Regions from separate parts of the Arsenicicoccus sp. UBA2120 genome, predicted to be linked through region 2. Evidence: riboswitches for the same ligand, from Rfam matches in the RefSeq annotation. Region 2 holds a riboswitch; the other holds the start of a gene.
The links. A riboswitch is a leader RNA that binds a small molecule or an ion and turns the genes downstream of it on or off. The one in region 2 is predicted to bind S-adenosylmethionine.
Positions count from the first base shown of each region.

Region 1: it holds a riboswitch for S-adenosylmethionine, as region 2 does, so the genes downstream of both, B2P18_RS10120 (bifunctional o-acetylhomoserine/o-acetylserine sulfhydrylase) here and metB (cystathionine gamma-synthase) in region 2, are expected to answer to the same signal.

Region 1 is NZ_DCYC01000069.1:17,606-33,040, reverse strand. It holds gene thrS (threonine--tRNA ligase) at 1-1,158, shown strand, start outside; gene B2P18_RS10130 (GNAT family N-acetyltransferase) at 1,225-1,803, opposite strand; gene B2P18_RS10125 (DoxX family protein) at 1,908-2,393, shown strand; partial or broken gene B2P18_RS10120 (bifunctional o-acetylhomoserine/o-acetylserine sulfhydrylase) at 2,486-3,862, opposite strand; SAM riboswitch class IV at 3,827-3,944, opposite strand; gene B2P18_RS10115 (GNAT family N-acetyltransferase) at 4,074-4,562, shown strand; partial or broken gene B2P18_RS10110 (MarC family protein) at 4,608-5,030, shown strand; gene B2P18_RS10105 (SDR family oxidoreductase) at 5,241-6,101, opposite strand; gene B2P18_RS10100 (aldehyde dehydrogenase family protein) at 6,148-7,644, opposite strand; gene B2P18_RS10095 (TetR/AcrR family transcriptional regulator) at 7,785-8,381, shown strand; gene B2P18_RS10090 (hypothetical protein) at 8,507-9,082, opposite strand; gene B2P18_RS10085 (nitroreductase family deazaflavin-dependent oxidoreductase) at 9,104-9,622, opposite strand; gene B2P18_RS10080 (HIT family protein) at 9,646-10,206, shown strand; gene B2P18_RS10075 (hypothetical protein) at 10,212-10,538, shown strand; gene B2P18_RS10070 (TMEM165/GDT1 family protein) at 10,516-11,094, opposite strand; gene B2P18_RS10065 (histidine phosphatase family protein) at 11,369-12,052, opposite strand; gene B2P18_RS10060 (elongation factor G-like protein EF-G2) at 12,122-14,248, opposite strand; gene pgsA (phosphatidylinositol phosphate synthase) at 14,376-14,981, shown strand; gene B2P18_RS10050 (phosphatidylinositol mannoside acyltransferase) at 14,988-15,435, shown strand, end outside.
Region 2 is NZ_DCYC01000008.1:19,413-34,847, forward strand. It holds gene grcA2 (autonomous glycyl radical cofactor GrcA2) at 1-86, shown strand, start outside; gene pflA (pyruvate formate-lyase-activating protein) at 49-951, shown strand; gene B2P18_RS00530 (amino acid transporter) at 956-2,905, opposite strand; gene B2P18_RS00535 (hypothetical protein) at 3,052-3,423, shown strand; gene B2P18_RS00540 (SRPBCC domain-containing protein) at 3,455-3,994, opposite strand; gene B2P18_RS00545 (hypothetical protein) at 4,182-4,397, shown strand; gene B2P18_RS00550 (FUSC family protein) at 4,478-5,749, shown strand; gene B2P18_RS00555 (class I SAM-dependent methyltransferase) at 5,767-6,498, shown strand; gene B2P18_RS00560 (hypothetical protein) at 6,554-7,162, shown strand; gene B2P18_RS00565 (DUF6918 family protein) at 7,265-7,702, shown strand; gene B2P18_RS00570 (GAF and ANTAR domain-containing protein) at 7,764-8,489, shown strand; SAM riboswitch class I at 8,566-8,686, shown strand; gene metB (cystathionine gamma-synthase) at 8,768-9,940, shown strand; gene B2P18_RS00580 (DUF305 domain-containing protein) at 10,285-10,950, shown strand; gene B2P18_RS00585 (DUF2277 domain-containing protein) at 11,110-11,376, shown strand; gene bioB (biotin synthase BioB) at 11,458-12,738, opposite strand; gene B2P18_RS00595 (TetR/AcrR family transcriptional regulator C-terminal domain-containing protein) at 12,898-13,464, shown strand; gene B2P18_RS00600 (hypothetical protein) at 13,497-13,997, shown strand; gene B2P18_RS00605 (hypothetical protein) at 14,104-14,325, opposite strand; gene B2P18_RS00610 (DUF86 domain-containing protein) at 14,555-14,851, opposite strand; gene B2P18_RS00615 (nucleotidyltransferase domain-containing protein) at 14,866-15,330, opposite strand.

The sequences.
Region 1 (15,435 bases), on a different contig from region 2:
TTCGAGTACGTCGGCACGCCGCACATCGCCAAGGACGGCCTGTTCCACACCTCCGGGCACCTGCCGTACTACGCGGACACGATGTTCCCGCCGCTGCACGTCGACGAGGAGCGCGACGACGCGGGCGAGGTGACCAAGCCGGGCCAGGACTACCGCCTCAAGGCGATGAACTGCCCGATGCACAACCTCATCTACCGCTCCCGCGGGCGCTCCTACCGCGAGCTCCCGCTCCGGCTCTTCGAGTTCGGCTCGGTCTACCGCTACGAGAAGTCGGGGGTCATCCACGGGCTGACGCGCGTGCGCGGCTTCGCCCAGGACGACTCGCACTCCTACGTCACCGAGGAGCAGGCGCCGGCCGAGATCAAGCACCTGCTCGACTTCGTGCTCGGTCTGCTGCGCGACTTCGGGCTGACCGACTTCTACCTGGAGCTGTCGACGCCCGAGACCGAGGGGCCCAAGCGGGACAAGTTCATCGGCTCCGACGAGCAGTGGGAGGTCGCGACCAAGGTCCTCGAGGACGTCTGCCTCGCGTCCGGGCTGGAGCTCGTGCCCGACCCGGGCGGCGCCGCCTACTACGGCCCCAAGGTGTCGGTGCAGGCGCGCGACGCCATCGGCCGCACCTGGCAGATGTCGACGATCCAGTACGACTTCAACCAGCCGGAGCGCTTCGGGCTGGAGTACCAGGCGGCCGACGGCACCCGCAAGCAGCCGGTCATGATCCACTCGGCCAAGTTCGGGTCGATCGAGCGGTTCATGGGCGTGCTGGTCGAGCACTACGCCGGCGCCTTCCCGGTGTGGCTGTCGCCGGTGCAGGTCACGGGGATCCCGGTGGCCGAGGACTTCGCCGACTACCTCGAGGACGTCGCGCGCCAGCTGCGCCGGCGTGGGGTGCGCGTCGAGGTCGACCACAGCGACGACCGCTTCCCCAAGAAGATCCGCAACGCCTCCAAGTCCAAGGTGCCGTTCGTGCTCATCGCGGGTGGCGAGGACGTCGAGGCGGGGGCCGTGTCCTTCCGCTACCGCGACGGGTCGAAGCGCAACGGGATCCCCGTGGAGCAGGCGATCGAGGAGATCGTCCGGTCCATCGAGTCCCGCGAGCAGGTCATGACCGCACCCATCGGGTCGCCCGAGGCTGCAGAGACGGCTGAGACTGCCTGAGCCACGACGGATCTCGTATGCCGAGAGGCGCCCACCCCAGCACGGGGTCGGCGCCTCTCGCGCTGCTCAGCCCTGCCTGACCGCGGCGAGGAGGGTGGCCAGGTGCGCGTCGGCGCGGGCGCCATACGTCCGGGTGTAGAACCGCTCCATGAAGGCGCGCGGGTCGGCGGGGGAGGGGCGCCCCGACCGGTGCCACAGCTGCAGGGGGACGGCGCCGCGGGGCCCGGGCATCACGTAGTCGCCCTGCCACGGGGCCGGCGCGAAGGCGTGACGGCGGTAGAAGTCGGCCCGCCGCGCCGCGTCCGGTGACGAGTCGGGCGGCTCGAGCTCGGCCAGGACGTCGCGGTCGCCGGCGGCCCGCACGACGTCCTCGAGCAGGGCGCCGCCGACGCCACCCGACCGTCGCCGGGGGTCGACCGCGAGGTACTCCAGCAGGTCGGCTCCGAGCTCGTGGTGGGGGACGAGCACCGCGATCGCCAGCACCGTGTCGTCGTCGTCGTCCTCGCGCGCGACGAGGACCTTGCGATCGAGGAGGCGATGCTCGAGGACGTCCGCCACCGGCAGCCGCTCGTCAGGGGGAAACGCGGCGAGGTAGATCGCGCGGGCCTGGTCCAGGTGGCGCGGCTCGAGGATCGTGGTCTGCATCCGCTCATGCTGCCGTGCCGGGGGCGCTGGATGCCATTGGTTGATCTTTCAAGTAACCATGCGTTATGTTTTGGTCCGTTCAGGTATCCGATCGAAGGACTCTCATGCGCTCCCTCCTGCACCCGCCCGCCGCGCTGCGCGACCTCGCGCTGCTGCTGACCCGCGTCGTGCTCGGCGTGGTCCTGATGGCCCACGGCTGGCAGAAGCTCGGCACGAACGGGATCGACGGCGTCGCTGCCGGTTTCGGCAAGATGGGCATCCCCGCCTCCGAGCTGGCCGCGTGGTTCGCCGCGCTGGTCGAGCTCGTCGGTGGCGCCCTCATCCTCGTCGGGCTGGCCACCCCGCTGGTCGCCCTGCTCGTCGTCCTCAACATGGCGGGCGCCTTCTGGTTCGCGCACCGTGACGGCGGCGTCTTCGTCACCGACGGTGGCTGGGAGCTGGTCGCCGTGATCGCGGCCGCGTCGCTCGCGCTGATCGGTGCCGGGGCCGGCCGGATCAGCCTCGACGGGCTGCTCGGTCGGGGCCGGGGCTCTCGTGACGGTCGTCGTCCCGTCGGCGACCGCGAGTCGGTCGGGGCCACCCGCGCCTGACGGCCCTGTCTCGCGAGCCGCGCCAGGTATCGAGCCGCGCCAGGTATGACGAGGCGCCCACCCCGAATGTGGGGTGGGCGCCTCGCGCGTGCTCAGGCCTGCGCGCCGGCCGCAGCTGCTGCCTCGAGGCCCCGGTCGAGGTCGGCCAGGATGTCGTCGATGTGCTCCAGGCCCACCGACAGGCGCACCAGGCCGGGCGTGACGCCGGCGCCGAGGCGGTCCTCGTCCGACCCCTGCGAGTGCGTCGTCGAGGCCGGGTGGATGACGAGCGAGCGGACGTCACCGATGTTGGCGACGTGGCTGTGCAGCTCGAGGGCGTCCACGAACGCCCGCCCCGCCTCGACCCCACCGGCGATGTCGAACGAGAACACCGAACCGGATCCCAGGGGGCAGTAGCGGTCCGCGCGCTCCTTCTCGGGGCTGCCGTCGAGCGACGCGTAGTAGACCCGCTCGACCTGCGGGTGGCCCTGCAGGTGCTCGACGACTCGGCGGGTGTTGGCCAGGTGCCGCTCGATGCGCAGCGACAGCGTCTCGATGCCGAGCCCCACGAGGAAGGCGTTGAACGGCGAGCACGCCGAGCCGAGGTCGCGCAGCAGCTCGACGCGGGCCTTGAGGATGAACGCCAGGTTGGCGCCGTGCGCCGAGCCCACGCCGAGGTCGCGGGCGAAGACGAGCCCGTGGTAGCTCTCGGACGGGGTGTTGAGCTGCGGGAAGCGCTCGGGGTCCTGGGCGTAGTCGAAGGTGCCGGCGTCGACGAGCGCCCCGACGATCGAGGTGCCGTGACCCCCGAGGAACTTCGTGGCCGAGTGGATCACCACGTCCGCGCCGTGCTCGATCGGGCGGATGAGGTATGGCGTCGCGACGGTGTTGTCGACGAACAGCGGCACGCCCGCGTCGTGGGCGACCCCGGCGATCCCGGCGATGTCGAGGACCTTCTGGTCGGGGTTGGAGATCGTCTCGCCGAAGAAGAGCTTGGTCTCCGGGCGGACCGCGGCGCGCCACTCGTCCAGGTCGGCCTGGTCGCTGACGAAGGTCGTCGTGATGCCCAGCCTCGGCAGCGTGTAGCGCAGCAGGTTGTAGGTGCCGCCATACAGCGCGGGGGAGGCGACGACGTGGTCGCCCGCCTGCGCGACGTTGAGGATCGCGAAGGTCGTCGCGGCCATGCCCGACCCCAGCAGGAGGGCGCCGACGCCGCCCTCGAGCGCCGCGATGCGCTCCTCGATGACGTTGTTGGTCGGGTTGCCGAGGCGGGTGTAGATCGGGCCCAGGTCCGTCAGCGCGAACCGGTCCGCCGCGACCTGCGCGTCGTCGAAGACGAACGAGGTGGTCTGGTAGATCGGCAGCGCCCGCGCGCCCGTCTCGGAGTCCGGGTTCTGCCCGGCGTGGATCTGCTTGGTCTCGAATGCCCAGTCGCTCATGGGTCGTGCCCTCCTTGCTCGCGCTTGCCGCCGCGTCGGGTGACGCCGGGGCCAGGTCCTCACCCGGGGCACCCCGCCGCGTGGGAGGGTTGCCGGTCAGCTGGCCGGGGCCGTGCTGCTGACGCTCATGACCTGCGGCGACTCTAGGAGGGGTCTCGTGGGGCGAGGAAGTGGCGTCCCGGCATACGGACCGTCGTCTCCTGGAGTGACGGTTTGGTCACGAGGAGGTGCCGAGACCCTCGACCGGTGGTTCACTGTGGCCATGAGCGCCCCCGCCCACATCCGCCGTGCCCGCCCGCACGACGCGTTCGCCGTCGCCGCGATGATGCTGCAGCTGGGCAGGGAGCGCGGCGCCTCGCCCGACCCCGAGTTCATCGACCGGTTCGCCGACGCCTGGCTGCGCAGCAGCGGTTCCCACGCCTACTGGCTCGCCGAGATCGAGAAGCGTCCCCTCGGCATCGCCGGCGTCACCCTCGTCGAGCAGCTCCCCGTCCTCGGCGGGCCGCGGCGCTCGCGGTGGGGCCAGGTGCACACGATGTTCGTCACGCCGACCTTCCGCCGGTGCGGGATCGGCGGTCAGCTGGCTCGCGAGGTGTTCGCGTGGTCCTCGGCCGAGGGTCTGACGCACCTGCGCGGCGACCTCACCGAGCTCGGCCCCGCCGCCGCCGGCATCTCCCGCCGCCTCGGTGGGCGCCCCGCTCACGACGGGATCTTCGAGTCGGTGCTGAGGGTCCCCGCCACGCTCTTCTGAGATCATCTGGCCTGGTTCACCGCCGGGTAGGACGCTGCGCGGCAACGCAGGACGGCGATCCGCGTGGCGGCGTACAGCCTGGTGATGTCGCTGGTCGTCATGGTGGCGGGCAAGGCGATCCTGGGGTTCTTCGGCGTCGAGGTGGACGACTTCCGGATCGCCGGGGGCATCGTCCTGCTGACGATCGCGCTGGGCATGCTCGGCGGGCCGGGGAGCATCGCGCACTCCGGGACACCGAGCGAGCAGCAGCACCAGTCGGAGCACGCGTCCACGTCCGACGTGTCGTCCTCTCCCAGGGCCTTCCCGACGATGGTCGGCCCGGGCAGCATCACGACGCTGATCGTGCTGACCCGATCCGCGGACGGAGCGAGAGGGTATGTCGCTGTCGCCGCCGCCGTCGTGGTCGTCGTGCTGGCGCTGCTGCTGGTCCTGTGGTTCGCCCCCGCCATCGGGCACCACATGTCGTAGACGCTGCGCGTGATCATGACGCGCCTGATGGGGATGGTGGTCGCCGGGCTGCAGCACGTGTTCCCGCAGTGGGTGCGCTGACGTCCTCCTCGCAGACGTCGACCTGGTCGGAGTGGTCCTGGTGCTCGAGGAATCCAGGTGAGGGTGCGGGTGGGCGTGGTGGTCAGCGCCAAGACCCAAGACGCTGACCACCACAGGCCGGTGGGGTGGTCAGTCGCCGGCGGAAGCAGTCGTCGGCACGAGGTCGACGTCCAGCGGGTCCTCGTTCATGCCAGTCAGCTCCCTGGTGCGGCCGCCGTAGTCGATGGGCAGGACCACACCGGAGATGAAGGACGCCATCGGGGAATTGACGAAGATCAGTGGCTCCGCCATCTCGCGGGACTCCGCGAGCCGGCCCGCGAAGCCGGCGTGGCCGATGAGGTTGTCCATCCCTCCGACACTCCTGGCGAAGTCGTCGGTGAGTCCGGTGCTGGTGCTGGCCGGCATGATCGCGTTGACGCGGACATGCTTTGCGGCGAACTCCCCGGCGACCTGAGCGACGTACAGGTTGGTGGCGCGCTTGGAGATCGGGTAGGCGAGCTGACCCGGCGCCTCGTCCAGACCCAGGGCGTGGACGGCGGCGGTGGTGGCGTCCCACCCCTTCGCCCTGGTGAGCCCGGCGATCTCGTCGCGGTGCTTCTCCCAGTTGATGCCGCCCATCGAGGTGACGAAGGCGATGGCTCCCCCTTCGCGCATCCGGTCCGTGAGGTAGGCCTCCGTGATGTACTTGTTCGCCGTGAAGTTGACGGCCATCGTCTCGTTGAAGTCATGCCGGTCGCCGGAGACCCCCGCGATGCCGAAGAAGGCGTCGAAGGTGTCAGGCAGCTGGGCCATGACGGTGTCGATCTCGTCCTTGTTGCCGAGGTTGACCTGCAGCGACGTGGTCATGCCGGGGAGGTCGACGACGACATGGTCGAGGCCGTGCACCTCCGCGCCGAGGTCGACGAGGATCTCGGCGGTGGCCTTGCCCATCCCGGACGCTGCGCCAGTGACGACGCAGACCTTGCCCGTGTAGTTCAGGTAGTCCTTCATGAGGGCTTCTCCTTCTCTTGTGCTGGGGGTGGGGGAGGGTGCGGTGTCAGGCGAGGGGGAGCGGGATCGAGGAGGCGACGGCTTTTGTCTCGAGATAGGTCTCGAAGCCCTCGAGGCCGCCCTGCCGGCCGAGGCCACTGTGCTTGTAGCCGCCGTAGGGGGAGTCGGCGCCGTAGAACTGGCCGCCGTCGATGCTGAACGAGCCGGTGCGGATGCCGCGGGCGACCTTCAGGGCTCGCTCGGGTGAGGCCGTGAAGACGTTGCCGGAGAGCCCGTAGACGCTGTCGTTGGCGAGGCGGATCGCGTCCTCGTCGGTGTCGAACGGAGTCACGGCGAGGACGGGTCCGAAGATCTCCTGCTGAGCGATGGTGGAGGCGTTGTCGACATCGACGAAGAGCGTCGGCTCGATGAAGAACCCGCGGGACTGCGACACCGGAATCCCACCGCCGACGAGGAGGCGGGCTCCGTCGCGCTTGCCCGCCTCGATCATCTCGAGGATGTGGTCACGCTGCTTGGCGGTGATGATCGGTCCCGAGAAGGTCTCGGGGTCTGCCGGGTCGCCGAACGGCAGGTGTGCGTAGACCTGCTCCAGCGCGGCGACGGCCTGCTCGTAGACCCCACGCTGAACCAGCAGCCGGGTCGGAAGGGCGCAGCCCTGACCGGCGTGCAGGCACGCCGCCGCCGCCGCAGGAAGCGCCGCAGCCAGGTCAGCGTCGTCGAGGATGATGCCGGCGCTCTTGCCGCCGAGCTCCATCAGCGTCCGCTTGAAGGTTGGAGCGGACAGCTGCAGCATCAGCTGCCCCGTGGCCGTGGAACCGGTGAAGGAGATCATGTCGACTCGTGGATCCGTGACCAGCTCCTGGGCGACGGATCGGTCGCGGGTGGTGATCACGTTCACGACTCCGGCTGGGATGTCGGTCTTCTCCGCGATCAGCCGTCCGATGCGGGTGGCGTTCCACGGCGTCTCGGCTGCGGCCTTGACGACGACGGTGTTGCCGGTCGCCAGTGCAGGCCCGAGCTTGTTGATCAGGATCTCAAAGGGGAAGTTCCACGGGATGATCGCCGCAACCACCCCCACGGGCTCTTTGAGCACCCACCGCTCGGAGGTGAGCCCGCCTGCCTCACCATCGGCCAGGCGCCGCTCCCACGCGAACTCGTCGATCATCCGGGCAGGCCAGAGCAGCCCATCCGCCAGCGGCCAGTCGAGCTGCGCCATGTAGGTCGTCGACAGGGGGGCGCCGACCTCGACGACCAGCTCCTGCCGGAGCTCCTCCTTCTCGGCGACGATCGCCTCGTGAAGCTGCCTGAGGCACCTCTGCCGCAGGGCCCGGTCCTGCGCCCAGCAGGAGGAGTCGAACGAGGTCCTGGCCGCCGCGATCGCCTCGTCCATATCAGCGGACGTGGCGTCGGCGACGACGCCCACGACGTCGCCGGTGGCGGGATTGACGACCTCGAAGGTCCCACCGTCGGCGGCGTCGCGCAACGTGCCTGCGATCAGTAGTCGGGTCTCGTGGGCCGTGGTCAACGTGGTGGTCGACGTCATCGTCGTGCTCCTCACACATGCTTCGAAGCTCACCGAGAGAAACGCTCGACAGCGAGCGCCCGCCGGCAGCAGGCGGAACCCACGATAGGTTTTGGGCACGAGTACCACAAGGGGTGGCGACCTTCTGGCACGATGGGGGGATGCCTGAGGAGGAGCCGACGCGGGCCACCGGTCGCCCCATGGCGGCCGACCCGCGGTTCGTCGCCACGACGGGGCTGCAGCTGTTCGCGGAGCACGGGTATGACAACGTCACGATGAGCGAGGTCGCTGCGGCCGCCGGAATCGGTCGCAGCACGCTGGTCCGCTACTTCCCGACCAAGGCCCACATCGTCTGGGACCGGTCCGAGGACGACGCGGAACGGGTCCGGTCACTCCTGCGCAAGGCCGCTGCAGGCGACGCGATCGCGGCGATCTGCGACGTGATGCCGGACGCGCTCGCGTACGGAGAGGATGAGTTCGATCTGCTCCGGATACAGGTGCAGATCATCACCGCGTCATCGATCGACCTGCTGACCTACGCCCAGCATTCCACGGAGGAACTGATCCTCGCCTTCCTCAGGAGCAGGCGAGGTGATGTGCGGGACGACCTGCGCGACAGGATCGCCGCCCGGTGCCTCGTGGACGCCGGCTGGATCGCCCTCCAAGCCTGGGCGGCAACCGAACAGCACAGCCCGCACGCCCTGCTCGAGCAGGCCTACCAGTACGTCCGGGCCGGGTTGCAGCCGCGAGCCGTCTGAAGCGCCGCTGTCGCCGACCACGTTGTCACCGTCGGAGCCTGAACGATGGCCCGGCGGCCACGCCACCGGCCTCGCCGCGCACTCGCGTCGGGGGACCGGCGCGCGGACCAGTCGGCGGGAGGGGATCAGCCGGCGAAGGGGGACGGATCTGCCGGGCGCTCGGGCGCCGCGAGGTCGAGGAGGTCCTGGTAGCGGCCGCCCACCGTGATGCGGGCCAGGTCGCCCAGCCGCCACGTGGACAGGGTCTCCCACGTCGGCGAGGGGGTGAGCTCCAGCAGCATCAAGGTGCCCTGCGCCACGAGGACCGGGGCCCCGACGAACAGCTGGTCGTCGGAGTCGCGCAGCTCGAGCCCGAGGAGCGGGTAGCGCTCGGCGAGGTCTGAGACGAGCGCCTCGGTGGTGTCGAGGTCGAGGCTGTCCAGGCCGCTGGGAGGCCAGGCGCCCTCGTGCTCGAAGGCGAGCTGGTGGATGGCGGGGTACTGGTGGTGGCGGATCCGCTCCAGGTCGGCGATCCGGGCGGCGACGTAGCCGTCGGGCCACGGCGCCGAGGCCTGGACGAGGCACCACCGCCGCCCGACCCCCACGCAGTATCCCGTGACGGCCTCGTCCGGCATGTCGAGCTCGAGGCAGGTGTGCTCGGCCATGGCCGACTCGAGCTTGGCGCGGATCCGGGCGAGGCGTTCGGCGCGGTGCTTGCTCATGGCGTCAGCATGCCAGCCGCATCACGCCTGCTCGAGGAGGAAGACCGGGATCTGGCGGTCGGTCTTGGTCTGGTAGTCGGCGTAGGGCGGGAAGGCCTCGACGCAGCGGGGCCACCACTCGGCGTGCTCCGCCTCGGTGGCGAGCCGGGCGACCCGCCGGGTGACGGTGGTGCCGTCCTGCAGGAGCAGGTGGGGATGCGCGGTCAGGTTGTGGACCCACTGAGGGTGCTCCGGGGAGCCACCCTTGCTGCCGACCGCGGCGTAGACGCCGTCGTGCTCGACCCGCATCAGCGGCACCTCGCGAACCTTGCGGGAGGACTTGCCGAGCATCGTCAGGACGACGACGCGCATGCCCTCGACGCTGGCGGCCTCGGTGGTGCCGGCGGCGTGGATGTCCTCGAGCTGCTGACGGACCCAGCCAGAGGCGTTGGGGGCGGGCGGGGCGTCGAGCGCGGCCCAGGGGTCGGTGCCCGAGAAGTCGTGGCCCGAGGCGTCGTTGCCGGAAGGGGTGGCGGGCGTGGGGTCTGGTGTCGTCGTCATACGGTCGAGTCTAGGATCGAGGGGTGACAGACCTCCAGGGCCCGCGCAGCATCGAGGACGCCGGCCAGCTCGCCGGTGTGGACGACGGGTTCGAGCGTCTGTGGACGCCGCACCGCATGGCCTACATCCAGGCGGATCGCCCGAGCACCGATGCGGGACAAGGGTGCCCGTTCTGCGCGGCGCCCGACAAGGATGACGCCGAGGGGCTCATCGTGCACCGCGGCGAGCACTGCTTCGTGGTCATGAACCTCTTCCCGTACAACCCCGGACACCTGCTCGTGTGCCCCTACCGCCACGTGCCGCTCTATCTCGACCTCACCGACGAGGAGACCGAGGAGTTCACCCGGCTGACCAAGCAGGCGATCCGCGCGCTGGAGGCCGCCAGCAGCCCCATGGGCTTCAACCTCGGGATGAACCAGGGCGCCGTCGCCGGGGCGGGCGTCGCCGCGCACCTGCACCAGCACGTGGTGCCGCGGTGGGGCGGCGACATGAACTTCCTGCCGATCGTCGGGCAGACCAAGGCCCTGCCGGTCCTGCTCGAGGACACCCGGCAGCAGATCGTGGCGGCCTGGCCGGGGGAGTGAGCCGTATGCCGGACCTGCCCGTCACGTCTGCGGAACCGCTTCCCGTGCTGGTCTACGACGACACGAGCGCGCTGGGCCGGGTGCAGGCCAGGGCGCTGTGGCACGTCGTGTCGCGCGACCGGTTCGAGCTGCGGCCCTGGCGTCGGCTGCCCCTGGAGCGGTGGGGCCTGACACCGGACGACTGCCGCGGGGCGCTGGTCTGGATCGGCCGGGACGGCGAGGTCAGCCGGGGGTGCGAGGTGTGGCCGGAGCTGCTGCGCCACGGCCACCGGTTCCTGCGGCCGGCGGTCCGTCCCGCGGAGACGCTCGTCAGAGCGCGCGCACGCCGCTGACGATCAGCAGCACGCCGAAGGCCAGGAACAGCACGGCGGCGCCGATCTTGATGGTGCGCTCGGGCAGCTTGCGGCCGAGGAGGGCGCCGACGCCGATGGCCAGGGCGTCCGCCGCGACCATCCCGAGCGTCGAGCCGACCCACGTGCCGAACCACCCCTCCTGGGTGGCGAGGGTGATGGTCGCGAGCATGGTCTTGTCGCCCAGCTCGGCGAGGAAGAACGCCGTGCCGACGGCCACCAGCGCCATGCCCCGGCTGTTGCGGGCCTTGGCGGCCTCGTCGTCGGTGAGCTCGTCGCCGCGGAGCGTCCACGCGGCGAACGCCAGGAAGGCGACGCCCGCCACGACCTGGATGACGCCCTGGGCGTCGGCGAAGACGTCCCCGATGGCGTAGCCGATCCCGACGGAGGCGAGGTGCACGAGCGCGGTGGCGGCGGTGATGCCCAGGAGGACGTCGCGGGCGCGGTAGCGGGCGGCGAAGGTCATGGCCATGAGCTGGCTCTTGTCGCCGAGCTCGGCGACGAAGATCACCGCGGTGCTCAGGAGGAAGGCGTACATGAGGGGGTCCTCTCAGGCCTGCCGGACCCGCGTCGTGGACGGACCTCGGCCAGGCACGTCCGTCGACGGGGTGCTGGTCGAAAGTCTCGTCCGCCACACGGTCGTGGCCTGCCGAGCCGGGCCCGAGGGCCAATGTGTCGACTCGACTGTTGGGGACTACTCCCTTTCAGCGTCCAGGGTAGCCCGCCCCGACCGGCTCACCCAACACGAGAGGGCGCCACGATCGGCGTGTCCTCGCCGATCGTGGCGCCCCCTGGGCGGGTCTGGGAGACCCTCAGGCGTTGATCTGGTCGCTGTCGAGGTGGCGGACCCGGTTGACCCAGAGCACGCGCCACTCGCCGTCCTCGTGCCGCAGCGCGGTCACCGAGGAGTTGGACAGCTCGAACCTGCGGCCGGCCTCGCCGATGCCGGCCGCGGCACCGATCAGGAGCTGGCCGAAGTGCTGGTGGGTGAGGATGCCGATCGTGGCGCGGTCCCCGTGGTGGGACGCCAGGTCGGCCAGCACGGTGGCCGCTCGGCGCTGCGCCTCGGCGTGCTCCTCCTCGAAGCCGCCGTCCCACTCCGAGCCCTGCTCGACGTCGTCCGGCAGCGTGAGGGACGGGGCGATGTCGTGCATCTCCTGCGTGCTGAGGCCGGGGTAGGGGCGACGCACGTTGGTGGCCGGGTGCGCGGCGTAGAGGCCACCCACCTCGCCCAGGTCGGTGCGGCCGATCGGCTCCACCCCGAGGGCGTCGGCGAGCGGCGCGACGGTCTGCAGGCACCGGTGCGTGAGGGCGGTGTAGAGGACCTCCACGTCGAGGTGGCTGCGGTCCTGGGACACCGCCTCGGCGAGGCGCCTGGCCTGCTCGTGGCCGAGCTCGGACAGCTCGGAGTCGGGGGTGCGACCTGCGCGGCTGCCGGTCTCGGCATACAGCTTGTTGTTCTCGGACTGACCGTGGCGGATGACGAAGAGGTCCATGTCGCAGAGTCTGTCATCCGCCACGGTCGGCGCCCAGCCCGGGGTCGGGCGACGCGCCCGCTGCGGCGTTCAGGCGGTGACGACCTTGGCCGCCAGCTGCTGCGGGAGCGGGTCGTAGCGCAGCCGGTCGCGGCGGAAGGTGCCCGTCCCGTGCGCGACGGACCGCAGGTCGATGGCGTAGCGCGTCAGCTCGAGGGCCGGCACCTCGGCGTGCACGACGGTGCGTCCCTCGTCGCCGGGCTCGGTGCCGACGACCCGCCCGCGACGCGTGGACAGGTCGCTCATGACGGGCCCGACGTAGTCGTCCGCCACGTCGACGTCGACGGAGTCCACCGGCTCGAGCAGCGTGACCGTGGCCGAGCTCGTGGCCTCCTTGAGCGCCAGCGCCCCGGCGGTCTGGAAGGCCATGTCCGAGGAGTCCACCGAGTGCGCCTTGCCGTCGGTGAGGGTCACCCGGATGTCGACCATCGGGTATCCCGCCAGGGTGCCCTTGGCCATCTGCGCCCGGACGCCCTTCTCGACCGAGGGGATGAACTGCCGGGGCACCGACCCACCCACCACCTTGTCGACGAACTCGAAGCCCGCGCCGCGCTCGAGCGGCTCGATCTCGACGTGGCAGACGGCGAACTGGCCGTGCCCGCCGGACTGCTTGACGTGCCGGCCCTGGGCCCGGGCCGGGGCGACGAACGTCTCGCGCAGCGCCACCCGCAGCGGCTCCGCCTCGACGCTGACCTGGTAGCGCTCCTGGAGCCGGCCGAGCAGCACGTCCACGTGCGCCTGCCCCATCGTCCACAGCACCGTCTGGTGGGTCTCGGCGTCGTGGTCCAGACGCATCGTCACGTCCTCGGCGACGACGCGCTGCAGGGCGCTGGCGAGCTTGTCCTCGTCGGCCTTGGAGACCGGGTGGATCGCCACCGGCAGCAGCGGGTCGGGCAGCAGCCACGGCTCGACGACGCAGGGGGAGTCCTTGGCCGAGAGCGTGTCCCCGGTCTCGGCGTGGGCCAGCCTGGCCACGATCGCGAGGTCGCCGGCCACGGCGAACCCGGACGACTTGGGCGCGTGCTCGGTGCCGCCGAGCGGCGTCGCCAGCTGGCCGACGCGCTCGTCGGAGTCGTGGTCCGGGTGGCCCTCGACCTCCTTGCCGACGAAGGCCGACAGGTGGCCCGCCACGTGCACCACGTCCTCGGCGCGCAGGGTGCCGTTGAACACGCGGACGAGCGACACGCGTCCGACATAGGGGTCCGTCGAGGTCTTGACGACCTCGGCCACCAGCGGCCCGTCCGGGTCCCCGACGAGGGGCTCGATCGGCTCGCCGTCCAGCGAGGTCACCATCGGCAGCGGGTGCCGCGTGGGGTCCGGGAAGGCGTCGGTGAAGATCTCCAGCAGCTCCGGCACCCCCGCGCCCGTCAGCGCGCTGATCGGGATGGCGGGGAAGAACGTGCCCGCGGCCACCGCCGTCATCAGGTCCGCCCGGATCGTGTCGAAGGAGACGTCCTCGCCCTCGAGGTAGCGGTCCAGCAGGGTGTCGTCGTCGGACTCGGTGATGATCGCCTCGACCAGGTCGCCGCGGACCTCGTCGATGACCTCGCGCTGCTCGGCCGTCGCGTCGCTGATGCGGACGTCGCCGCCGGAGGAGTCGTAGTGGCGGCGGCTGAGCAGGGCCAGCGTCCCGGTGATCGTGCCGTCGTCGGCCTGGACGGGCAGGTAGAGCGGCTGCGCGTCGCCGAAGACCCGCCGGCACGAGTCCACGGTGTCCTCGAAGGACCCGCGCCCTGCCTCGAGCTTGGTCACGACGATGGCGCGCGGCATACCGACCGCCTCGCACTCGTGCCACAGCATCCCGGTGGCCGCGTCGACCCCGTCCACCGCGGAGACGACGAACAGCGCCGCGTCGGCCGCGCGCAGCCCGGCCCGCAGGTCACCGACGAAGTCTGGGTAGCCCGGCGTGTCGAGCAGGTTGATGGTCGTCCCGCCGACGTCGAAGGAGGCCGCGTCCAGCCCGACCGAGCGGGTGTCCTCGCCCTTGGTGGCCTCCTTGGCGCGCCGCCCCGGCACGCGGGCCGCTATCAGGTGGTCGAACAACGTGCTCTTTCCCGATCCGGACGGCCCCACGAGGACGACATTCATGATGTCCTCGGGGCGGACTGGGGCGGGGGAGCCGGCGGCTCCTTGACCCTGGCTGTTGTTAGCGGCCATGTCATCTCACCTGACTTCGTCGTTGGCGGATCGTCCGCCCTGCCGTGCAGGGCGGGTGAGTCCATACTCAACTCCCGGCGAGCGGTGCCGACAAGCGGGGTCCCCCTATGGCTAGGGTGGGGGCACCATGCTGAACCGATTTCGTGCTCTGGCCACCCGGATCTTCACGCCCGTCGCCAAGGTCCTGCTGCGCCTCGGCGTCTCGCCCGACGCCGTGACCATCGTCGGCACCCTCGGGGTGGCGGCCAGCGCGCTGTGGTTCTTCCCCCGCGGCGAGTTCCTCGTGGGCACGCTCCTGATCGCGGTGTTCGTCTTCTCCGACACGATCGACGGCGTCATGGCGAGGCACAGCGGCCGCACCTCCAGCTTCGGCGCCTTCCTCGACTCGAGCCTGGACCGGATCGGCGACGCCTCGATCTTCGGCGGGCTCGTCCTCTACTACGCGTGGCGGGGCGATCGCGTGCTCACCTGCGTCGCGCTCGCGGTGCTGGTGCTCGGCATGCTCGTGTCCTACGTTCGCGCCCGGGCCGAGGGGCTCGGCATGACGGCGAGCGTCGGGGTGGCCGAGCGCGCCGACCGGCTCGTGCTGATCCTGGTGGCCACCTTCGTGACCGGCATCGGCCTGTGGGAGCCCATGGTGGCGCTGGCCCTGTGGGTCCTCGCCGTGCTGTCGGCGATCACCGTGCTCCAGCGGATCCTGGTCGTGCGCACGCAGGCCCTCTCCCGAGGCTGAGGCCGTATGCCGAACCGCCTCGCCGACCGGGCCACCGTCTGGGCGTTCCGCGCCGGCTGGCGCGTCGTCCGCCTGCTGCCCGCGCGCGTCGCCTACGCCGCCTTCGACCGCGCGGCCGACGTCACCCACCGCCGCGACGGGCGCTCGGTGCAGCGGCTGCGCTCCAACTACGCCCGGGTGCGGCCCGAGCTGTCGCCCGCCGAGCTCGAGGCGGTCGTGCGCGAGGGGATGCGGTCCTACCTGCGCTACTGGTGCGACGCGTTCCGGCTGCCCGACCTCACCCAGGAGGTGCTGCACGAGACGGTGCGCGTCGTCGGCGACCAGGGCGTGCGCGACTCGCTGCGCGAGGGCCGCGGGGCCGTGATGTTCCTCGGCCACCTCGGCAACTGGGACCTCGCCGGCGCCTGGTCCACGCACGAGCTGGCGCCGGTCACGACCGTGGCCGAGCGGCTGC
Region 2 (15,435 bases):
TCTCCGGCTACGCCGTGAACTTCGTCAAGCTCACCAAGGACCAGCAGCGTGACGTCCTCTCCCGCACCTTCCACCACGACGCCTGACGGGGTCGGCGCGGGCCCGGGCGGTCCGGCATACCTCCCGGTCGTCCCCCGGCTGAGGGCGACCGGCCGCGGCACCGCGGGCATCGCGTCGGCGGGGGAGATGTCGCACCACGAGCACCTCGAGGCGGTGCGCGCCGGTGAGCTCGGCTCGCTGCACTCGTGGGAGCTGGTGACGGGGGTCGACGGTCCCGGCACCCGCCTGACCGTCTTCCTCGCCGGCTGCCCCCTGCGCTGCCAGTTCTGCCACAACCCCGACACCTTCTACTCCGCCAAGGGCGAGCCGGTGCTGCTGGCCGACCTCGTCGCACGGCTGCGGCGCTATCGCGGGGTCTTCCGTGCCACGCACGGCGGCCTTACCATCTCCGGGGGCGAGCCGCTCCTGCAGCCGGCGTTCACCGGTCGGCTGCTCCGCGCGGCCAAGGAGCTGGGGATCCACACGTGCGTGGACACCTCGGGCTATCTCGGCGCCAACGCCACCGACGAGATGCTCGCCGACCTCGACCTGGTGCTCCTCGACATCAAGTCCGGGCTGCCGGACACCTATCGCGAGGTCACCGGCCGCGAGCTCGAGCCGACGCTGCGCTTCGCGCGCCGCCTGGCCGAGCACGGCGTCGAGACCTGGGTCCGCTTCGTCTGCGTGCCCGGCCTGACCGACGCGCCGGACAACGTCGCCGCCGTCGCCGACCACGTGGCCCGGCTGTCGACGGTCACCCGCGTCGAGGTCCTGCCGTTCCACCAGATGGGGCGGGACAAGTGGGAGACCCTCGGCGTGGACTACCCCCTCGCGGACACGCCCCCGGCGCCGCCGGAGCTGGTGGAGCGGGTGCGCGAGCAGTTCCGGGCGCGCGGGCTGCAGACCTACTGACCCGTCAGCCCCCGACGTGCACGCGGGGCCGCTTGGCCGGGTCCGGCTCGGCGATGCGCAGGATCTCGTGCGTCAGCGGCGGGATGTCGCCCTCGCCGCCGGACAGGAAGCGCAGGACGTTGTCCATCGGGTCTCGCTCGCTCCACTCGAAGTAGGCGTGCGGCGGCTCGGGCATGAGGTCGCGGACGTAGAGCAGGAAGGCCGCGAGCACGTTGGAGACCGAGGTGCCGGAGCAGCGCAGGATCTGGTGGGTGCCGGCGCGGCCCGCCGTGACCTGCACCGGTGAGGTGAAGTCGCTGGCGTCGTTGATGCGCACCTCGAGAAAGACGATCTGGTCCTTTGGCGAGATGTGGTTGCGCTCGCGGACGATGCGCTCCTTCTCGTCGTACTCGTCCAGGTCACCGGCCTGCATCTTGTTGGCGATGAAGCGGATCGGCTGGCGGCCGAGCGCGGCCCGGGCGAGGACGACGTCGGCGGCGTCGTCGATCTCGACGCCGGCCACGCGCAGCTCACGGCTGCGGGTCACCCGCGACCACAGGCTGATGATCATGATCAGCGCGACGAAGACCAGGGCGATCACCAGGCCGCCCGCGTGCGAGGCCATCGTCACGACGAAGGTGTAGACGAAGATCGCGCTGACCACGCCGAAGACGATCGAGGTCCGCCGGTGCCTGCGGCGCAGCTCGGTGAGGAACACCGCCACGGCCGCGGAGGTCATCAGCGCCAGCACCCCGGTGGCGTAGGCCGCGGCCTGGGCGTCGACCTTGGCCTCGAACAGCACGGTGACGATCGCGGCGATGAGGACGAAGACGCAGACCAGTGGGCGGGTCGAGCGCGCCCAGTCCGGGGCCATGCCGTAGCGCGGCAGGTAGCGGGGGACGATGTTGAGCAGCCCCGCGAGCGCCGAGGCCCCGGCGAACCACAGGATGCCGACCGTGGTCACGTCGTACACCGTCCCGAAGGTGTCCCCGAGCCGCTCGTGCGCCAGGTAGGCCAGGGCCCGCCCGTTGGCCTCCCCGCCGGGCCTGAACGCGGCCGGCGGGATCAGCAGGGTGGTGACGAAGGACGACCCGAGCAGCGCGACGCTCATGATGCAGGCGGCCGTGGTCAGGAGCTTCTTGGCGTTGCGGATGCGGCCGCGCGGCTTGGCGCGGGTGTCGCCCGGGTCGCCCTGGATGAGGGGCATGACCACCACGCCGGTCTCGAAGCCGGACAGGCCGAGCGCCAGGGCCGGAAAGACCAGCAGGGCTGCCGCGATGATCCCGAACGGCGCCGAGTGGCTCGCCGTCATCGCGGCACCCCAGTCGCTGATCAGCGACGGGTTGGCGACGATGGCCATGAGGCCGTCGACCACGACGACGGCGCTGAGCGACAGGTAGACGATCACGAGCACGACGGCGACGCCGATGGCCTCGGAGAAGCCCTTGAGGAACACCGCACCGAGAGCCAGCAGCAGCGTCAGGGTGAGGAGGACCTCGTGGCCGCCGAGGGTCGCGTGCAGCAGGGGGTTCTCGACGAGGTGGGCGGTGGCGTCGGCCGCGGACAGGGTGATCGTGATGATGAACCCGGTCATGACGAAGCCGAGCAGCGTCAGCACCAGCAGCTTGCTCGGCCAGTAGGTGAGGAGCTTCTGCAGCATCGACAGGGAGCCGTCGCCGTGCGGGCTCTCGACGGCGACCCGGCGGTACATCGGGAGGGCGCCGAAGAGGGTGATGACCACCAGCACGAGGGTGGCGATCGGCGCCAGGGCGCCGGCGGCCAGCGCCGCGATGCCCGGCTGGTAGCCGAGCGTGGAGAAGTAGTCGACGCCGGTCAGGCACATGACCTTCCACCAGGGGTGGACGTCGTCCTGCCGGAGAGCCTCCTCCTCGCGCTCGTAGAAGCCGCCCGGGTCGGCCTCCTCGGCGTCGAGGAACCAGCGCATGAACGGGCTGCGCGCCCTCGTGATGGTCACGAGCGACCAGGGTAGGGGCTGGACCGGGTAGGTCACGCATCGTCACCTGGGCGCCACCCAAGAGGGGGAGTGCTTCACTAGGGTGACGACGAGCGCTTCCCCCGCTGCGCGCTCCCCTCGTCGCAAACCCCGCAGGAGACGACCCCATGACCGACTTCGCCCAGGCCATGACCGACTGCCTCGGCATCGAGGGCGCGCTGGGGGCGGCCCTGGTGGACCAGAGCAGCGGTATGACGCTCGCGACCGGTGGCGATCCACCCGCGGTGGACCTGCACGTCGCGGCGGCGGGCAACAGCTCGGTGGTGCAGGCCAAGCTCCGCACGATGGAGGCGCTGGGCCTGGACGACGAGATCGAGGACATCCTGATCACCCTCGGTCGGCAGTACCACATCATCCGACCCGTCTCGAGCCGCGAGGGGCAGGGACTGTTCCTCTACCTCGTCCTGGACCGGGCGCGCGCCAACCTGGCGCTGGCGCGCTTCCGGCTCACCAAGATCGAGCAGGACTTCCGGATCTGACCGAGGTCGGTGCTGGTCGGGGGGCCGCAGGTCAGTGCTGCTGCTGGGCGAACAGCACGTCGTAACCGTCGCGCAGCTGCTCCCAGCCGTAGCGGCGGGCCGCCTCGGGACCGACGGGACGCGTCACGTCGTGGCCGGCGGCCCGGGCCTCGAGGCCGGACAGGCACAGGTGCCACCCCGCGGCGAGGGAGCTGGCCTGGGTGGGGTCCTCGAGCACCTGGCGCAGGGTGAGCCGCGAGCCCTCGGCGTGCGGGGCGATGCTCCACCGCAGCTCGTCGTTGCCCCAGCGGTGCACCAGCTCTCGAGTGGGCTCGGCGACCAGCACCTCGGCGTCGACGGGCTCGTCGTCGGCGTTCTCGCGGGAGGTGGCCGCACCGACGGTGTCGAGGGGGCGGTCGCCGACGACGGGGGACCAGGTGGCGGCGAGCCCGGGGTCGGTGATGAGGGCCCAGGTCTCCTCGGGGGTGCTGGGGAGCTCGTGCACCATCGTCAGCACGGCCTCGCCCTGGGTGGTCGCGAACGTCGCGTCGACGGTGCGGGACTCGACATAGCTGGTCAGCAGATCGTTCACCGGGGGCTCCTCGTGGCTCGTGCGGGTCTGGACCTATTGTGCCGTCCGGCGAGTCGGGTGGTGCACCGTGCCCGCGGGTGCGCGCCGTGGTCCATCCGTGTGGGATGGACCACGAAGGTCCTGGGCACCACCCGGGGCCGGGCACACTGGTGCCAGCACCGCTACCGATCGGTAAGGAAGGCACGTCATGGGCAAGTACGACATCAGCACGACGACCATCGGGGACCTGCTCAAGGACCCCCAGGCCGTCGAGATCTTCGACAAGCACGCCCCCGGGCTGACGTCGCACCCGATGATCGGGATGGCCAAGGGCATGAAGGCCGAGAAGGCCATGAAGATGGCCTCCGGCAAGATCCCGCAGTCGCGGCTCGACGCGATCGTCAGCGAGATCTCCGCGCTCTAGCCGCGCCCGCTGCCGCTGCCGACGCCGTCGTCGGCCTCCTCGTCCGCCATACGGCCGGGTTGTCGTGACAACCTGGCCGTATGACGTCGCCCGGTGTGCGCGCGCGGAGCCCGCGGCGCGTGGCGGCCACGGCGTGGTCGCGGATCTGGCCCGGAGGGCCCACCCGATGGCTCGACGTGCCGCGCCGGCTGCGACCGACCGTCATGCAGGTCGGCCGCCTGACGGTCGCGGGGGTGCTGGCCTACCTGCTCACGGTCGCCCTGACCGACGGCGCCATCGACCTGACCGGCGCGCTGACCGCGATCCTCGTCTGCCAGGCCTCGACGCTGTCGTCGGTGCGCATGGGGGCGGTCCGGGTGGGGGCGGTGCTGACGGGCGTGCTCGTCGCCGTCACCGTGTCGAGCATGGTGGGGCTGACCTGGTGGTCCCTCGCCATCGCGATCGGCTCGTCGCTGACCCTCGCCAAGGTCTTCCGCCTCGGCGACCAGGCCCTGGAGACACCGATCTCCGCGATGCTCATCCTCTCGGCGGGCGGGCAGGAGCTCGCCGTCGAGACCCGGGTGATCACGACCTTCATCGGCGCCTTCGTCGGGGTCGGCATCAACCTGTTCTTTCCCCCGACGATCCCCACGCGCGCCGCCACCTCGTCGGTGCGCTGGGTGGCGCTGGAGCTGGCCGAGGCGGTGGACCGCGTGGCGGACAGCCTCGCGACGACCCCGCTGGTGCGCCAGGACTGCGAGCAGTGGCTGGACGAGGTCCGTGGCCTCAGCACCCGGGTGGCCCGGGCCACCACGCTCGTCCAGCAGGTCAAGGACGCCCGCCGCCTCAACCCACGGGCCCTCGCGTCGGTGAGTGCCGAGCCGCCGTTGCGCACCGGCCTGGACCGGCTCGAGCAGTGCCAGCTCGCGGTCCGGAGCCTGCTGCTGCTCATGGTCGAGAGCGCGCCGCCCGACGGCGAGGACGACGGCTACAGCGAGGAGGTCCGCGTCGCGTTCAGCGTCGTCCTGTCCGACGTGGCCGACTGCCTACGTGCCTTCGGCGACCTGGTGGCCTCGGAGGCGGGCGCCGAGATCGGCGACGTCGAGGAGCAGCTCGAGCAGACCCTCGAGACGCTGGGCGAGACCCGCGCGGTGCTCACCGAGCTCATGCTGGTGGACCCGCACTCCGAGACGGGGCAGTGGATGCTGCGGGGGTCCACGCTCGCGGCCGTCCAGCAGGTCCTCAACGTCCTCGCGGTCGACGTGCGCCGCCGGGAGCGCGAGCACTGGGAGTCGACGGCCCGGGTGGCGGTCCCGATCGCGCCCCTGCTGCGCGACGCCCTGCCAGACTGGCGCAACCAGCGTCACCCGTGATCGTCCGTGGAGGTCCCATGCGCACGCCGACCGATCGCCCAGCGGCTCCGCTGCCCGGCTGGTGCGCCGACCTGCTCGACCGCCCGGACGCGCTGCACCGGGTGGCCGGTCGGGTGTGGTCGACCACCTCCGGGCTGAGTGCTCGTTCGGCGCCCCGCGATCGCGGTGCCGAGGGGTATGACGCCCTCGCGGCCTCGCGCGGATACCTGCGCACCGCCTGGGGCCTGGACCCGGTGGACCAGCGGTCCTTCGCCCGCTCCGCCCTCGCGTCGCGGCGCGGACCGTTGGTGGACGTCGCCTGCGGGGGATTGGCCCTCACCGCCGACCTGTACGCCCGGTCCCGGCGCCCGCTCCTGCTCGTCGACCGCTCGTTGGCGGTGCTGCTGCGGGCCGAGGAGCGGCTGGCCCGCCGCGGCGAGGTGGTGCTGGTGCAGTCCGACCTCGACGTCCTGCCGCTGCGCGAGCGGGCGGCCGACACGGTCGCCTGCCTCGGCGTCGTGCACCTCGTCCCCGACGCGGAGGCGCTGGTCACGCGGCTGGCGGGCTGGGTCCGGCCGGGCGGCACCCTCTATCTGTCCAGCCTCACGCGGGGCCGCCCGGGTAGCGACCTGCTGCTCGACGCCATGCACCGCGCCGGCGAGCTCGCGCCGCCCCGGACGCCGGCCGAGGTGGTGCGGTCCGTGCCGCTGACCGACCCGCGCGTCGTGCAGCGCGGCGCGATGACCTACGTCGACGGAGTGGTCGCCTGACGGGACCAGGCGTCTCGGGAGGCGAAACATCGAGGTGGTCGCTAGCGTCGGATCCATGTCCCCTCCCTCCGACGACGAGCGCCGCCGTCGGGAGCGCCGTGCGCGGGAGCGGTCGCGACGCGGGCACCCGGTGGGTCGCGAGCTGCCCGGCGCCGCGGTGCCCCCGGTCGTGGCTCGCTTGGGCGAGGTCGTCCGCGCCGGCACCCACCTGGACGTCCTGCTCGAGGTGTCCGCGCTGCTCGACGAGGTCGAGCGAGACGGCCCCGAGCTCGACTCGCGCTGGCTCGTGTCCGCCCTGATCGACCACGAGAACGTCGTCACCACCACCGCGCTCGCGATCCTGGCCCGCCTGCTCGGCGACGAGATCCTGCAGGCGCGGGTGCGACGAGAGCTGCGACTGCGCGAGGACCCGGTGCCGGGCTGGCTCTCCGACCTGGATGGGTTCGTCCACCTCAGCGGTCGGACCGACCGCACCATGACCCTCGATCTGAGCGAGCCGCTGGCCCTGCGCCCCATGGCCCACCTGCACGCGCGCCTCGATCCCGCCGATGGACGGGTGCTGGACGGCCGGGTGGTGCCGTCCGGGCCCCTGTCGTCCTGGCCCGACTGCGGCCCGCTGGTGCGGTGGGCCGTGCGGGTCGCGCCGACCGTCGCGCCGACCTAGGGTGGGCGTCGGCCGGGCGCTCGCGGCGACCTGTCGTGCGGGCGGCCCCCGGCATACGGCCTCTCCCGCCGTCGCCCACCCTCCCGACCGGAAGGCTCCACGATGTCCACCTCCCTGACCGAGACCCTGCTCGCACCCTCCCGGCGTGACACCGTCGTCGACACCCTCGTGGGCGTCATCGACGCCGAGGTGGCCGGCAAGCGCGGCGTCGGCGGCGCGATCATCAAGACGGCCTACGGCGCGGTCAAGAAGGTCAACGACGGCGTCGTCCGGCGTGCGGTCAACGGCATGCTGCCGGACGCCGCCGCCTCCCTCCAGCCGCTGTGGGACGCGCGCGGCGACCAGACCTTCGGCGCCTACCTGACCTCCCACGGGGACCAGGCCGCCGACGCCCTGCTGTCGGTCAGCGACACCCGCGCCGCCAACCCTCGGCACGCCGCGATCGCCACGATCTACAACGGCGTCCGCCCCAAGGCCAAGCAGCACGTCGTGGAGGCGCTCCCGAGGCTCGGGACCGCGATCGAGACCCTCGCGTCATGACAAGAGGTGACGCGTCGTTAGACTCCTGGTCAACGACGCGTCATCACCGCTTGGAGGCTCCATGCCCGGCAGCAGCGTGGAGCCCACCGAGGTCTTCGCCCGGCTCAACACCCTGATCCACGGCCGCCCCGAGGCGCAGGCCGTCTACCAGGCCGTCGTCGCCGCGGCCGTCGAGCTCGTCGACGGCTGCGACCACGCGTCCATGATGCTGGTCGACCGGGCCGGCCGGTTCTACAGCGCCGCCGCGACCGACGACGTCGCCCTCGCCGTGGACGACCTGGAGCTCGCCGTCGACGACGGGCCGTGCGTCGACGCGATCGTGGAGGAGTCCTTCCAGCACGACCCCAACCTCGTGGACGGCTCGCAGTGGCCCGAGCTGGCCCGCCGCGTCGTCGCGGAGACGACGGTGCGCGGCCTCATCGGCTATCGCATCCTGCTCGACGGCGAGAAGGTCGGGGCGCTCAACCTGTTCTCCGACACCGCCGACGCGTTCACGACGACCTCGGTGGACCAGGCGGCCGTCCTGGCGTCGTTCGCGTCCGTGGCCGTCATGACGGTGCGGGCGCAGAACGACAGCGCCAACCTCGAGCGGGCCCTCGGCACCTCGCGCGAGATCGGCAAGGCGGTCGGTCTGCTCATGGCCGCCCACAAGGTCGACGACGACGAGGCCTTCGAGCGGCTGCGCAAGACCAGCCAGGACCTCAACATCAAGCTGGCCACGCTGGCCGAGGAGGTCGTGCAGGGGCAGCGCGTGCAGTACGTCGCCAACAAGCAGCCCCAGCCGTAGCAGGCCGGCGGTCGCTGGGCGCCCGAGTGCTGGACACCGACTGTCCACCCCGTGGCGGGCGGCTAGGGTGCAGGCACATCCATCACGACCGGCTGAGGGACAGGCCCGACGACGCCGGGGCAACCGCCCGAGGGGGACACCCCGAGGGTCAGGTGCCAAGTCCTGCGGGGGCCTCGCGGCCCACCGGCAGATGGGTCGATACGCCGGCGCGTCCGGCATACCGCTCCCTCATGGTCGACCGCAGGACTGGGCCCGCTCAGACTGCGAAAGGCGACACCATGACCGAGCTCTCCCGCCTCACCCGCGCGATCCGCACCGGACTCGAGACCGACCCGGCGCACGGCGCGGTCGTCCCCCCGATCTACCTCTCGAGCAACTACACGTTCGAGGAGCTCGGGACCCCTCGCCGCTACGACTACACGCGCAGCGGCAACCCCACGCGTGACCTGCTCGGCGACGCGCTCGCCACGCTCGAGGGCGGTGCCGGGGGCGTCGTCACCACCACCGGCATGGGCGCGATCACCGTCGTCGTGTCCGCGCTGCTGTCGCCCGGCCAGACCGTGGTCGTTCCGCACGACTGCTACGGCGGGACCTGGCGGTTGTTCGACTCGCTGTCGCGCAAGGGCGCGTTCGAGGTCGTGACGGTGGACTACACCGACCCGGCGCAGGTCGAGGCCGCGCTGCGCGCCGACAAGGCCCCGACGGTCGTGTGGATCGAGACCCCGTCCAACCCGCTGCTGCGCATCACCGACGTCCGCGCCGTGGCGTCGGCCGCGCACGAGGTCGGGGCGACGGTGGTCGCGGACAACACCTTCCTGTCCCCGCTGCTGTGCCGCCCGATCGAGCTCGGCTGCGACGTCGTGCTGCACTCCACCACCAAGTACGTCAACGGCCACTCCGACGTCGTCGGCGGCGCGATCGTCGGCGCGACCGAGGAGCTGCACGAGCAGCTGGCCTGGTGGGCCAACGTCCTCGGCCTGACCGGCAGCCCCTTCGACAGCTATCTGACCCTGCGCGGCCTGCGCACGCTGCACACCCGCATGAAGGCCCACGAGGAGAACGCCCGCGCCGTCGCCGAGCTGATCGCCGAGCACCCCGCCGTGTCGCGCGCGCTCTATCCCGGCCTGGCGTCGCACCCCGGCCACGAGCTCGCGACCTCGCAGCAGGACGGGTATGGCGCGATCGTGTCGCTGGAGCTCGCCGGCGGAGAGGCGCAGGTGCGGGCCTTCCTCGACGGGCTGCAGTGCTTCTCGCTGGCCGAGTCGCTCGGCGGCGTCGAGTCGCTGGTCGTGCACCCCTCGACGATGACGCACGCGTCGATGACGCCGGAGGCGCGCGAGGTGGCCGGCATCGGCGACCAGCTGCTGCGCCTGTCGATCGGCATCGAGGCGACCGAGGACCTGGTGGCGGACGTGCGCGCCGGCCTGGACCGCGCCCTCGCCACCTCCTGACCTACCGCCGGTAGAGGCATCGACCGGCCTTCGTTCGCCAGGCTGATGACTCGGCCGCCGGTAGAGGCATCGACCGGCCCTCGTTCGCCAGGCTGATGGACCTACCTGAGGTAGGCATATCCGCCTGGGTTGGTCCGGCGGCCTGAGCGAGTCCATCAGCGCCTGACGGAGCCCGTATGCCGTGGCCCGGCGACCCGCGTGGTCGCCGGGCCGCGCCGTGCACCGGCGCGGCGTGCGAGCGGGCGGGCGACATACGGCCAGGGCGCCCGGCACAGGCGGGGGCCGACGACCTAGGCTGGGAGACAAGCAGATCTGCCCCAGCACCTCGAACGTCAGGAGCCCCCATGCGTCGCCCCACCGCATCCGTCGCCGTCGTCGCTGCCCTCGGCTGCCTGCTCGCCGCCTGCGGGTCGAGCGAGGGCGGCGCGACGAGCACGACCGCCACCACCAGCACGGCAGCCGGCGACGCCCACGCCGGTCACGGCTCAAGCTCGTCAGCCTCGGGCAGCTCGAGCGCCCCTGCATCGACGGGCGCCACCTCCGGGGCGACGCCGATGCAGGGCCGGGCGGGCGACGTGATGTTTGCGCAGATGATGATCCCGCACCACGCCCAGGCGCTCGACCTGGCGGAGATGGCTCTCGCCGGTCACGGTGCGTCGGCCACGGTGCAGGACCTCGCCCGACGGATCCAGGCGGCCCAGCAGCCCGAGATCGACCAGATGACAGCCATGCTCAAGGGCTGGGGAGCCCCGGTCTCGGCGGGCGACCACGCGATGCCCATGGAGGGCATGGTCAGCGAGGGCGACCTCAAGGCGCTGTCGGGGATGCAGGGCCCGGCCTTCGACGCAGCCTGGGTCAAGGCCATGATCGGCCACCACGAGGGCGCGGTGAGCATGGCCGAGGACGTCCTGACGACCACGCAGGACCCCGCGGTCAAGAAGCTCGCGCAGGCCATCATCACGGGCCAGCGCAAGGAGATCGCCGAGATGCAGGCGATGCCGACCACCTGATCACGGTGACGGGGCTCGGCGACGCTCGTGCGTGTCGAATGCCAGCGATCACCCGTGTGGCCCCGTTGGTGGTCACGGTGCGTCGAGGCCGTCTCGACTGAACGGCTGCACCTGCGCCAACCTCTCCTGCCTGGTCGAGCGGCTGCCTATGGTTGCCGCATGTGCCGCAACATCCGCGTCCTGCACAACGTCGACCCGTCGACGACGCAGGAGGAGATCGAGGCCGCCGCCCTGCAGTACGTCGGCAAGGTGGCCGGCTCCCCCAAGCCGTCCAAGGCCAACGAGGACGCCTATGCCCGCGCGGTCGAGCAGATCACCGTCGCCACCTCGGCGCTGCTCGACGAGCTCGTGACCACGGCGCCGCCGCGCAGCCGCGAGGAGATGGCCGAGCGCGCCCGCGCCCGCAACGTCGCCCGCTTCGGCTGACCTACCTCAGGTCGTCACATCCGCCCGACTTCGCACGCCAGGTCGATGTGACTACCTCAGGTAGATCCGGCCGGAGGCCGGTCAGACGTTGGCGGGCAGCTGCGTGCCCGCACCACGGCGGCGGGGGCTGACGACAGGGGCGTCGAAGGCCGCCGCCGCCGAGAAGCCTGACGAGGCCGCGGGCGCGCCGCTCTCCCCGGACGACTGCCGGCCTTGCGTCTGCTGGCTCGCGGCCGACTCGTCCGCCGCGTGACCACCACAGCCGGATCCCGCGGATCCGCAACCCCCGCAACCGGATCCGCCGGCGTGACCGCCACACCCGCTGGGGGCAGCCGGCTCGGCATACGAGCTCACGTCGATCGCGTCGAGCCGCTCGGCCCAGTCGTCCGGAGCCCCCTCGGGCACGAACCCGTTGTCCCGCAGCATCTCCAGGTCCGAGCGGCCGGGTGCGCCCTCGCTGGTGAGGTAGTCGCCGAGGAAGATCGAGTTCGCGACGTGCAGCCCCATCGGCTGCATGGTCCGCAGGTGCACCTCGCGCCCGGCCGCCATCCGGATCTCCGTCGTGGGGTTGACGAAGCGGATCATCGCCAGGATCTTGAGGCAGCGCTGGGGGCTGATCATCCCGTGGCCGGCCATCGGCGTGCCCTCGAACGGCAGCAGGAAGTTGACCGGGATCGAGTCCGCGCCCACGTCGCGGAGGGCGAAGGCCAGGTCGACCAGATCTTCGTCGGTCTCGTCCATGCCCGCGATGAAGCCGGAGCAGGCCGACAGCTCGGCGAGGTGCGCCTGCCGGACCGTGTCGACGCGGTCGGCGTAGGTGTGGGTGGAGCAGATCTGGTCGTACTTGCTCTCCGCGGTGTTGAGGTTGTGGTTGTAGGCGTCGACGCCGGCGGCCTTGAGCCGGTCGCCCTGGTTGCCCTTGAGGAAGCCGAGGCAGGCGCACACCTCGACGGCCGGGTCGGCGTCCTTGATGGCCTCGACGATGCCGGTGACCTTGTCGATGTCGCGGTCGGAGGGGCCGCGGCCGCTCGCGACGAGGCACACTCGCGCGGCGCCGCCGGCGATCCCCGCGGTGGCGGCCTCGACCGCCTTGTCCTTGCTCAGCCAGGAGTACTTGAGCACGTCCGCCTCGGAGCCGCGGGCCTGGCTGCAGTAGGAGCAGTCCTCCGGGCAGAGGCCGGACTTGAGGTTGACCAGGTAGTTCATCTTGACCCGGTTGCCGAAGAACGCGCGCCGCACCTGGCCTGCCGTGGCCACCAGGTCGAGGACGGCCGAGTCGGGCAGGGCGAGCACCGCCAGCGCCTCCTCGCGGGTGCACGGGTCGCCGGCGCAGCCGCGCGTCGCCATCGCCTGCAGGTCCATGGGGTTCTCCTCGTCGAGCGGTCAGCGGCGTCATGAACACCGTTCAATGAACGCTGTTCATGTTAACTAGGAGGTGGTGGTCGCTCAACGTGAGGGGCCCTGGTGTGGCCGGGCTCTCGTCCCGCCCCGCCCCGCCCCACGGTCAGGAGGAGAGCCCGTATGGCGCTCACGCGGCAGGCCGTCCTCGACGAGGCGATCCGCACGCTCGACGCGTACGGCTTCGCCGACCTGTCCATGCGCAAGCTCGCCGGTGCGCTCGAGGTGCAGCCGTCGGCGCTCTACTGGCACTTCGCCAACAAGCAGTCGCTGCTCACCGCCATCGCCGAGTCGATGCTGGGCCAGGTGGCGGCGCCGGACCCCCGGCTCGACTGGGACGGGCAGGTGCGGTCGTGGGCTCACGGCCTGCGCGCGGCCCTCTCCTCCCACCGCGACGGGGCCGAGCTGGTCGCGTCGGTCCTTTCGATGCGTGCCGAGGGCGTGGACCCCACGCGCGGGCTGGTGGCGATCCTGCACCGGGCGGGGCTGCGCGCGCCTGATGCCCGGGCCGCCGCGGCCGGCGTGCTGCACTTCGTCATGGGGCACGCGGTCGACGAGCAGGGCCACGCCCAGATGCAGGCCTTCGGCGTCGCCTCGGCCGGCCCCGGCGTGGCGCCGGACGACCCGGACCAGCGGTTCGCCTACGGCCTGGAGCTGCTCGTCGACGGGATCCGCTCGCGCCTGACCTGACCCACTCCGTCATACGTGCCAGCATCGGAGCCATGGATCGAGACCGTGAGGCCGCCCTCCGCCGCCGCTATCTGAGCCTCGGGGTGGGGGAGCTCGTCGCCGCCGGGGTGTTCCTGGTGGCCGCGCTCCAGATGGCGCCGCCACGGCTGACCCCCACGGAGTCCCGGGCCCTCTGGGGAGGGCTGGCTCCGCTGCTGACCGTCCTCGTCGAGGCCGGCGCCTACTGGCTGGCGGCGCGGACCTGGACGCCGCACTCGACGATGCCACGCGCGATGGCAGGCGCCTATCAGGCCCTGCGCGTGCTGAACCCGACCCTGCTCGCCGCCGGCCTCGTCGTCATCGCCCTCCACTGGCCGTCGAGGCCGGGGGCCGCCGTGCTCGTCGTCGGGGTGTGGGCGTTCGCCGTCGTGAAGCACGTCAACTACTTCGTGGTGCGGCTCTCCTACCCGGCCACCGAGTGGTTCGGCGCCGTCACGCGGTGGCGCACTCCTCGGCTCGTGCAGGACGTCCGCGAGGCCCGGGCTCGGGATTGACGCGTCAGCGGTGGTGCCGACGCAGGCGTGCCAGCGCGGCGAGGACGGTGGCGGCAGCACGTGCACAGTCGTTCGGGGGGCGAGCCCGGCGAGATGTGGCGGGACGTCATACGGCCGGTGCGAGCAGGTCGGAGGGTGCGCTCACCTCGCTGGGCGGCGGGCCTCGACCAGGTGGCGCGTCGAGTGGGCCACCGCCCGATCCGCAGTGCTTCATCGACCGGTCCAGCTCACGCAGCTCGTCCAGGTACCGATCGGCGGCGGAGTCCGGCACCCACCAGACGCACGTGCGCAGGATCCACACGACGGCGCCCACGTCGTAGAACTGCATCCGACACCGTGCCGTACGCAGCTGCTCGACGACGAGCCCGGCGTCCGCAGCCTCAGCAGCCTCGCGATGGGGGTCTCGACCCTGGCGCGCATCAGGCAGGAGCCGGAGGAAGCGCTCGGTCGTGTGGGCCGGGCGAGATGCGGCGAGGCGTCATGCGGCCCGGGCAGCCGCAGATGCCTGGACCGCACCTGATCACTCGTCGTCGTCTCCCGCCTGCCCGGTGACGCCGTCAGGCGAGGGAGTCTCGGATCACGCTCGTGATCCAGGGGATGTCGGTCTGAGCGGTGCGGCGGATGGTCTCGGGATCCACCAGGAGATATCCGTGGGCGATTCGATTGCGCATCCCCCACATCAGCGGCCAGCTTCCACCGAACAGCTGGTCGCGAACGGAGGGGTCTAGTCGGTTGAGGGTCTCGATGCCGGCCGACATCCGCATGGAGGCCGCATCAACCGCCATCTGGTCGTCGGCAGTGGCGTTGGCGTAGTCGACGGCGAGCGTGAAGTGGAAGAGGGCTTCCCTGAGCAGCTCGTCCGTCGACCTTACAGCGTGACCGCTTCGGCGAGGACCCGTTCGCGGATGTTGGGTCGGAGCGCGGACTCAGGCACGAGGTCGACGGGCATCCCGAGCAGCTCGGCGAGTCGGCCCTCGACGCGGCCCAGCTCCATGAGGCTCAACGTCCGACCTGCGGAGAAAACGAGGTCGACGTCGGAGGCCGGTCCGTCCTTGCCGGTGGCCACCGACCCGAACACGCGCACGCGGTTCCCCCCGGCCCCACCCACGATCTCGCGGACCCGGTCGGCGTTGGCTCGCAGGACCCGAGCCCTCGGGGACGTGCCGTGGAAGCGCAGCAGCCGTGAGACCTCCGGCTGGCTTCGACCGATCTGCCGGGCGATTTCCGTCTGGGTCATGCCTGCGGAGGCGGCCCGCCTCACGGCGCTCACGAGGTCGGCCCGCGCCTGGGCGGTGACCTCGTCGGTGTGACGCGCAACGTCGTGCAAGCTCATCCCCATGCGGGCATTATAGCAAGTGCTATTGGGCCGACGTCGCGGACCCCCGCCTCTCGCTGGAGGGGCCAGCGTCGACAGATCCGCCTGAGCTCGGCACATCGA